DNA from 2 places in the Aneurinibacillus thermoaerophilus genome. Region 2 is predicted to be linked to the other one. Evidence: predicted binding sites of a transcription regulator. Region 2 holds the regulator's gene; the other holds the start of a gene.

Region 1 (4,429 bases), 590 kb from region 2:
CGCTTGTCAAAAAGATGTTTCATATTCATGCGGAGTTGTTAGTTCGAAAAAAGATGAGACTGAAAAAAAACAATGTTTATATCGTCCGGATTCCGCAGCGAGCGCGGGAGATTCTCGAAGAACTCGGCATTATGGTCGACGGCACGTTTCACTACGGTATTTCACCCGACATTATAAAACATGAGTGTTGTAAACGTGCATATTTACGCGGCGCTTTTTTAGCCGGAGGTTCGGTGAATCATCCGGAAGCGTCGAGCTACCATCTTGAGATTTTTTCAGCTCATCAAGAGCATTGCGAAGATTTGGTTAAGCTGGCGAATTATTTCGGATTGAACGCGCGGAGTATTGAGCGGAAAAAAGGGTATATTATGTATATTAAAGAGGGCGAAAAAATCGCCGACTTCTTACGTATTATTGAAGCGCAACAAGCACTGTTTTTCTTTGAAGACGTGCGCATTGTCAAGGAAATGAAAAACTCCGCGAACCGATTAAACAATTGCGATATGGCGAATTTAAACAAAACGGTGGCGGCAGCTATGCAGCAAATTGAAAATATTATGCTTATTGATAAGTATATTGGTATTGAAAATTTGCCGGACAGGCTGCGCGAAGTGGCAGAACTCCGCCTTAAATATCGGGATATGAACCTGGCCGAATTGGGCGAAATGGTTCCGAGTGGCAAAGTAAGCAAATCCGGTATTAACCATCGTTTACGAAAAATTAATGAAATCGCAGCTAAATTAAGAGAAAATGAAGCAAAACTATAAGAATAACCTCAGTGATCATGGTATAATAAAACAAATTCAGTTTGATAGAGGGTGAGGAATCATACTATGCACGCTCAGCAAAGCGTTGTAGTTAAATTAAAGACAGGACTTCAAGCACGACCCGCTGCTTTTTTCGTTCAGGAAGCAAACCGTTACGCTGCAGACATATTTATCGAACGGGATAATAAAAAGGTAAATGCGAAGAGCATTATGGGCGTAATGAGTCTTGCGGTTGGAAGTGGCGCAGAAATCACCATTAGTGCCGAAGGTTCTGATGCGGAAGAAGCAGTGAAAAGCCTTGTGCAGATGGTACAACGTGAAGAATAGTATAAAGTTTGACTGAAAAAAGCCAGAAGCATCTTGTCAGGAGATGCTTCTGGCTTTTTTCCTTACCTTATATTTAGGATAGGTTAGGCTCTTTCTTTCCGATGCTGTCGATAACATCGTCGATGAGACCATATTCCTTTGCCTCTTCGGCAGACATGAAGAAGTCGCGATCTGTATCCTTTTCTACACGCTCCAGCGGTTGGCCAGAACGCTCGGAGATAATTTGGTTCAAACGATCGCGCATCTTCAGGATGCGGGTAGCGGCGATCTGAATGTCAGAAGCCTGACCTTGCGCGCCGCCTAGTGGTTGATGAATCATCACTTCACTATTCGGGAGGGCGAAGCGTTTGCCCGGAGCACCAGCTGTGAGAAGGAAGGCGCCCATAGAAGCTGCCATTCCCACGCAGATGGTAGATACATCTGGTTTAATGTATTGCATGGTGTCATAAATCGCCATGCCGGCGGTAATGGAACCACCTGGGCTATTAATATACAGGCTAATATCTTTATCAGGGTCTTCAGCGGCCAAGAAGAGAAGCTGGGCCACGACGCTATTCGCTACCTGATCGTTGATTGGAGTGCCAAGGAAAATAATCCGGTCTTTCAAAAGACGAGAATAAATATCATATGCTCTTTCACCACGATTCGTCTGCTCGATAACTGTAGGAATTAAGTTCACTGGTACTTCCTCCTCTCTTCATTCTATAAATATATAGTACAATAAAGGTCAAAAAAGGTCAAATAAAAACCTTGGTACTATACTCTTCTCTTCAGTTATATGCTTTTTTTCTGGAATTTAATCAACATAAACGGATGATTTATAAATATTTCAGTTTAGAAGGAAATGCCGCTGGCAACCGAGTTTACGGGAAGAGGGGAAAGTTTGAGGGGATTCTGAAGGGTAGAACACGATTGAATGTAAGAGGGGATTTGTGTAATCTTTAGGGAACTTTTGTCGAAAAGGAGACATATTATAATAAAATGTGTGATAATAAATAAAATTTTGCATATGTATCTGTTTGTGTTTATTTATGAGAGAGCAGGATAGATGGAAGGTGATGTTTATACAACAAATTCATATCATAGTTTCAAGTTATACATCTTGAAAGGAGTTATATTTATGATGCAATATGATAAATATATTGGAAAAATGATACAATTAACATATAGCGATTTGGACGGAGAGTTGGTGTGTGTGGTCGGTCATATTCTTTATACTCTGAAAAATCGTGCTTTCGTCTTCGAAACGGCGGAAGAAGGGAGACAGCTTATCGTGTATAATCGGCATGTGCTCGATATTAAGGAAGTAAGCACGCCACCTGCTTTTACCGCTCCGGAAATCGCTCCAGATAACTTCGCTTAACTATTCAGAAAGCGAAATGTGGGAGGAGAGCGCGTTGAAACAATCGTTTACGCTGATACGGGAAGAAAATTTAACGATTCGCGGCGATGTTTTTATCAGCGATGAAACAAAAGAATTTGACAAAAAGCCGGTTGTTATTATTTGTCATGGCTTTAAAGGATTTAAAGACTGGGGGATGTTCCCGCGTATGGGCGAGTATTTCGCCGCTCAGGGATTTGTCGCCATTACGTTTAACTTTTCTGGAAACGGTATAGGCAAGGATCTGGTGAATTTTACCGAGCTTGAAAAATTTGGGCGTAATACGTATCAACAGGAACTGAACGATCTTGATTTTCTCGTTCAGCAGGTGAAGCGGGGTACGCTTCCGCTAGCCGAGCATATGAACCCGCGCCGTATAGGCATCATGGGCCACAGCAAAGGTGGCGGTGATACGATTTTATATGCGTCTGCTCATCCGGAGAATGTGCAGGTTATTGTGACATGGAACGGGATCGCTCATGTTGATATTTTTGGCCCTGAAGTGCGAAAACAAGTGGAAGAAAAAGGAGTAGGTTATGTCATTAACGGAAGAACAGGCCAGCAGATGCCAATTGAAAAAGTGGTACTGGACGATATTGAAGTGAACGCTCGCCAGTATGACTTACTCAATTGCGTGGCTCATCTTGACATACCGCTGCTTATCGTGCAGGGGCGAGAAGATTTCGACCATCTTGTCAAAGGAGCATACAGTCTGAAAAAGCATGCAAAAAACGCAACGCTTCATTGGATAGAAGGTGCTGGGCATACGTTCAATATGGTGCATCCACATAAAGAGGATACTCCGCAGTTTCTTGAAGCACTTGATGTTACAACGAAATTCTTTAAAGAGCATTTATAACAGCGGAAGATAATAAGACGAGACGGCAAAGGGGAGCCGTCTCGTTTTTTCCTTAAATAAACTTAATTGATATTGATAATCTTTATCAAATATATTATGATAAAAAAAACAGAAGTGTTCATAACAGGAGGAGGGACAGAAGATGGCGTACGTTGTAATTGGAGCGGATCGACTTGGAAATATTAATGCTTTACTAGAAGAGAAACTGGATGGGGAATTGATTCATGTTTCAGGAAGAAAGAAAAAGGACCAAGCCTATTCATTGCCGCAAATGGTCAAGGGAGTGATTGTATTTACCGATTACATAAACCATAACTTGGCTAAACGGGTAAAAGCGGACGCCAAGAAACGGAACGTCCCGATCGTGTTTGCGAAACGCTCTGTCAGCCATCTGGAGTGTAGCCTGGAGCAAATGATGGCATGCCAAAAAGAGGGTTGTGATCGTTCTTGTGCTTATAAGCGTTCGCTTCATTGAACGGCACAGAGCAACCACGATATGGTTGCAAAGAAGAGTGGCAAATAATAAAGAACGAAAAACATCCGAGAACGTGATGAAATATCTAAAAGAGCGGGAGCGCAAAGCTTTGCGCTCTTTTTCTTTGTATACTTATGTTATGAAGCAGTCAACATAATTGCCATATAAGTAAGGAAGATAAAGAGGAAATATGCCCCGCGCCCCATTTTTGTAATTGGCAGGATTTTTGCTAGCGAAATTTGTTGAGAATTGTTATATAATAATGAATAAGAGAAAAAGTTTCACAGAAAAGAAGGTGATGCCAGATGCAAATGGGGTTCGGTTTGTATCAGCAACAGACGTTGAAGTTAGTCATGACGCCTGAGTTGCGTCAGGCAATAACCATTCTTCAGTACTCGGCTGTCGATTTGCTTGAATTCCTGCGGCAACAGGTTACAGAGAACCCGATTCTTGACATGTCGGAACGGCACCGGGAACTAACGACGACGGACATAGCTATAGAGAAAAAGAAAAATAATCATGATGATATTGATTGGAAAGATTATGCTCGTGCCAATGCAACAGGAGACGAGACGTATTACCAAAAAAGTATGGGAACAGCACAGGACTATGATCCGTTT
Region 2 (4,429 bases):
ATTGCTAATGAATTTAATGAAGCCTCCTCTGACATTTATATATCTACATTAATTGAGATTGGCTTCTTGCTGTTTGGTGTTACTTTGTTGGTCAATATTTTTGCACGCTTCCTCGTGTGGTCAACGTCTAAAGGCGTACAGGAGGCGAAATGATGGAAACGGTATTAGAAAATATGAAAAAACAAAAAGTAAATAAGTTAAGCGCCAATCTGGGGCGCCGCCGCATGTTCAGCGGATTCATGATTACGCTGACTGTTATCAGTATGATCTTGGCACTGACCCCTTTGTTCAGCATTTTAGGATATGTTATCGTTAAAGGTTTTTCGGCTTTAAATCTTGCGTTCTTCACTGAATTGCCCGCTCCTCCCGGAGAAGCCGGCGGTGGTATGGCGAACGGTATTATAGGTACGTTCACGCTTATTAGTTTAGCATCTGCCATCGGTATTCCAGTAGGACTAATGGCTGGTATTTTTCTTTCGGAATATGGTCGCAACCGTTTTGGTAAGCTAGTTTCTTTTTTGACTGATATTATGCTGGGTATTCCTTCCATTGTCATCGGCATCGTGGTTTATGCGCTCGTCGTGCTTGCGATGGGTGGGTTCTCCGCGTATGCGGGTGGCATAGCGCTGGCATTTATTATGATTCCAGCAGTAACGCGCACGACGGAAGAAATGTTGAAGCTAGTACCGAACCATATCCGCGAGGCGGGGCTTGCACTTGGAATTCCAAAGTGGCGTGTTATTATGCTTATTATTTTACCAACCGCGTTGCGCGGCATTATTACTGGCATTATGCTCGCCATCGCCCGCGTATCGGGTGAGACGGCGCCGCTGTTGTTCACGGCGTTCGGGAATATGTATTGGAGTCAGTCGCTGAATGAACCGATTGCTTCGATGCCAGTGCTTGTATTTAACTACGCGATTTCCCCATACGCGGAATGGCAGGCGCAGGCATGGGCCGGCGCGCTGACGTTAATTTTGATTGTTGTAGTTCTGAATGTATCAGCGCGTCTGATTACAAGAAAGCGATAGAAGATACGAGGTGGAGACCAATGATTGAAGCAAGAAACCTAAATTTATGGTATGGGGATTTTCACGCCATAAAAAATATCAACATGACCATTGAAAAAAATAAAGTAACCGCGTTTATTGGCCCTTCAGGCTGCGGTAAATCGACATTTCTGCGTGCGATTAACCGGATGCACGAAGTGATCGAAGGCGCAAGAGTAGAAGGCGAAATCTTGCTGGAGGGAGAAAATATTTACGGTCCGGATCGCGACCCGGTAACGGTACGTCAGCAGGTAGGTATGGTATTCCAGAAGCCGAATCCATTTCCGACGATGTCGATTTATGACAATGTGGCGGCCGGTCTGCGTATTAACGGTTTTAAAGATAAGAAGAAGCTGGATGAGATCGTAGAGCGTTGTTTGACACAAGCAGGATTATGGAACGAAGTAAAAGATCGTTTACACAAAAATGCGATGGGACTTTCCGGCGGTCAACAGCAGCGCCTATGCATCGCCCGGACGCTGGCGGTGGAGCCGGAAGTCGTGCTTATGGATGAACCGACTTCCGCCTTGGACCCGATTTCCACGCAGAGAGTAGAGGAATTGCTGTTTGAGTTGAAAAAGAAATATACTATTATCATTGTAACGCATAACATGCAACAAGCAGCGCGCGTATCCGATTACACAGCATTCTTCCTCCTCGGAGAAATGATTGAATTTGACCAGACAGAAACGATCTTTACTAATCCTCAGGATAAAAGAACGGAAGATTATATCACCGGTCGTTTTGGATAAAATATCGGCAGCCCTCTCCTTCTTTGAGTTTGGGTTGCCTTCTTTGTATAGACAATATGCCTCTTCTTCTATGACATTTTGCTGCTGATCGAAACGTTCACGGAGAACCTGAAGTAAGTTTGCTTCAGGTTTTTTTATAGGGATAAAAAAGGTTATATAAGAATAGGAACAAGAAAATAGGTCAACAATAAAAGTACAATCCCTTGCATTTTTTTTAAAATGTCATTATAATTAAAGTCAAAGAAAGTCAAAGTCAAATCGAAGAAAAAGCGAACCGGTGAAGGAGGTGTGTACATGAGGAACATATCGGACATCATTGAGCAGCATTTGAAAAAAATATTGCAGCAAAGCAATGGTGCGATTGAAATTCAACGCAGCGAATTAGCTGATAAGTTCCAATGTGTGCCTTCCCAGATTAATTACGTAATCAGCACCCGGTTTACAGTAGAGAAAGGATATATTGTGGAAAGTAAGCGGGGTGGTGGCGGCTATATCCGCATCCGGAAAGTTGAATTTATTGATAATCAGCGCTTTTACAATGTGCTAATGGAAACGATCGGAGAGAGTATAACCGCTACTGCCTGCGAAAATATTATTGAACGGTTACGGGAAGAACGTATCATTTTACCAAAAGAAATGCAGATGATGAAAGCGGCGACCGGAAAAGTCCTGTCGGCTGTCCCGGTTCCGCTCCGGGATCGTCTTCGCGCGGAGATTCTCCGGGCGATGCTGACCACGATTTTTATTTATTAGCTTATAGAAATATGTGTACTCGGGAGGGAAGCGGATATGATTTGCCAGGAATGTCAACAGCGTCCGGCAACGCTGCATTTCACCAAAATTGTTAACGGAGAAAAGACAGAATTTCATATTTGCGAAGTATGCGCGCAAGAAAAAGGGGATATGTTCCCTGGTGGTATAAACAACTTTTCGATTCATCATCTGTTATCCGGATTATTAAACAACGCCGAACCTGGTGTTAATGCGTTTAAGGTACAACAGGAAGCGCCACTACGTTGTGAGAAGTGCGGGTTAACATATGCTCAATTCAGCAAAAGCGGAAGATTCGGTTGTAGCAATTGTTATAAAGCGTTCGAAGAAAAGCTTGACCCGCTTTTCCGCCGCGTGCACGGCAATACACATCATAGCGGCAAGGTACCTGAACGCTCGGGAGGAGCGATCAAATTAAAGAAAGAAGTGGACCGACTTAAGGAAGAGCTACGGAAGCGTATTGAGCGCGAGGAGTTTGAGGAAGCGGCAAAGCTGAGGGATCGGATTCGTGAACTAGAGCAACAAATCGCAGGTTTGTAGGAGGGAAAACATATGTCTTTCCAGAAGTTTATAACCAATGCGGTAAGTGAATGGATGAATGGCGACGGCCAGGATGCCGATATTGTCATCAGCAGCCGGGTACGATTGGCCCGGAATTTACAAGACCAGCCATTTCCTATGCTGGCCACAGATTCGCAGCTGGAGCAGGTTCTGGGAAGAGTGGAGCAGGCCATGCAGGATGAGGCGTTTAAACAACAAGAAAACTTTGAAATGATACGGATGGACACTTTGACTCCGTTACAGAAGCGCGTGCTGATGGAGAAGCATCTTATTAGTCCAAACTTGCTTTCCGAATCGCGCAAAGGCGCTGTTATTCTTAGTGAAAACGAAGCCATTAGCATTATGGTCAATGAAGAAGACCATTTGCGTATCCAGTGCCTGTTTTCTGGACTTCAGTTAAGAGAAGCATGGAAAGTGGCGGATAGGGTGGATGATATTTTTGAAAAGTATCTGGACTTTGCTTTTGACGAACGGCGGGGTTTTCTCACCAGTTGTCCGACCAATGTCGGAACCGGCATTCGCGCTTCAGTCATGATGCATTTGCCGGCCCTTGTGCTAACCCAGCAAATTAACCGCATTTTGTCCGCAATTACACAGGTAGGGTTAGTAGTAAGAGGGCTATATGGCGAAGGCAGCGAAGCTGTAGGAAATCTATTCCAGATTTCCAATCAAATTACGCTTGGGCAATCTGAGGAGGAAATCATCGAGAATCTTATCAGTGTCGCGCGGCAGATTATCGATCAGGAACGCGCAGCGCGCGAATATTTAATGCAGAATCGCAGACTGCAACTAGAGGATCGCTTGTGCCGTTCATATGGCATTCTGACCAATGCGCGCACTATTGAGTCAAAGGAAGCCGCAGAACGGCTTTCCGACGTAAGACTCGGCATTGATTTGGACATTATTAGAAATGTGCCGCTAAGCGTCATGAATGAATTGATGGTTATGACACAACCGGGATTTTTGCAGCAATATGCAGGCCAGCAGTTGACGCCTGATTCCCGTGATGAGCGCCGGGCGCGTCTAATCCGGGAGCGGTTAAAGTCAGCGATGGAATAAGCAGTAAAGAATAATTATACTTCATTCGGAGGTGTTTGTTTTATGATGTTTGGTCGTTTTACGGAAAGAGCGCAGAAAGTTTTGGCGCTTGCCCAGGAAGAAGCGGTTCGTCTAGGTCATAAAAATATCGGAACTGAACATATTCTTCTTGGCCTAATCCGTGAAGGGGACGGTATTGCGGCGAAAGCCCTGCAAGCGTTGGGGCTTGGCCTTGATAAAATCCAGGGTGAAGTTGAA

The links. Region 2 encodes CtsR, which represses protease genes until heat stress. Its sites were predicted from a motif close to ATGGTCAATAAAGGTCAAACA; they were not measured.
Region 1: a site for CtsR is predicted at 1,818-1,838, ahead of clpP (ATP-dependent Clp endopeptidase proteolytic subunit ClpP). Genes of this name have one in related genera too.

Annotation. Positions count from the first base shown of each region.
Region 1 is NZ_CP080764.1:3,221,610-3,226,038, reverse strand. Features, by position in the region: gene whiA (DNA-binding protein WhiA) at 1-767, shown strand, start outside; gene K3F53_RS16620 (HPr family phosphocarrier protein) at 834-1,094, shown strand; gene clpP (ATP-dependent Clp endopeptidase proteolytic subunit ClpP) at 1,168-1,773, opposite strand; gene K3F53_RS16610 (hypothetical protein) at 2,215-2,457, shown strand; gene K3F53_RS16605 (alpha/beta hydrolase family protein) at 2,492-3,334, shown strand; gene K3F53_RS16600 (DUF2325 domain-containing protein) at 3,477-3,809, shown strand; gene rpoN (RNA polymerase factor sigma-54) at 4,115-4,429, shown strand, end outside.
Region 2 is NZ_CP080764.1:150,712-155,140, forward strand. Features, by position in the region: gene pstC (phosphate ABC transporter permease subunit PstC) at 1-153, shown strand, start outside; gene pstA (phosphate ABC transporter permease PstA) at 150-1,031, shown strand; gene pstB (phosphate ABC transporter ATP-binding protein PstB) at 1,052-1,801, shown strand; gene K3F53_RS00770 (CtsR family transcriptional regulator) at 2,096-2,554, shown strand; gene K3F53_RS00775 (protein-arginine kinase activator protein McsA) at 2,591-3,112, shown strand; gene K3F53_RS00780 (protein-arginine kinase McsB) at 3,125-4,192, shown strand; gene clpC (ATP-dependent protease ATP-binding subunit ClpC) at 4,235-4,429, shown strand, end outside.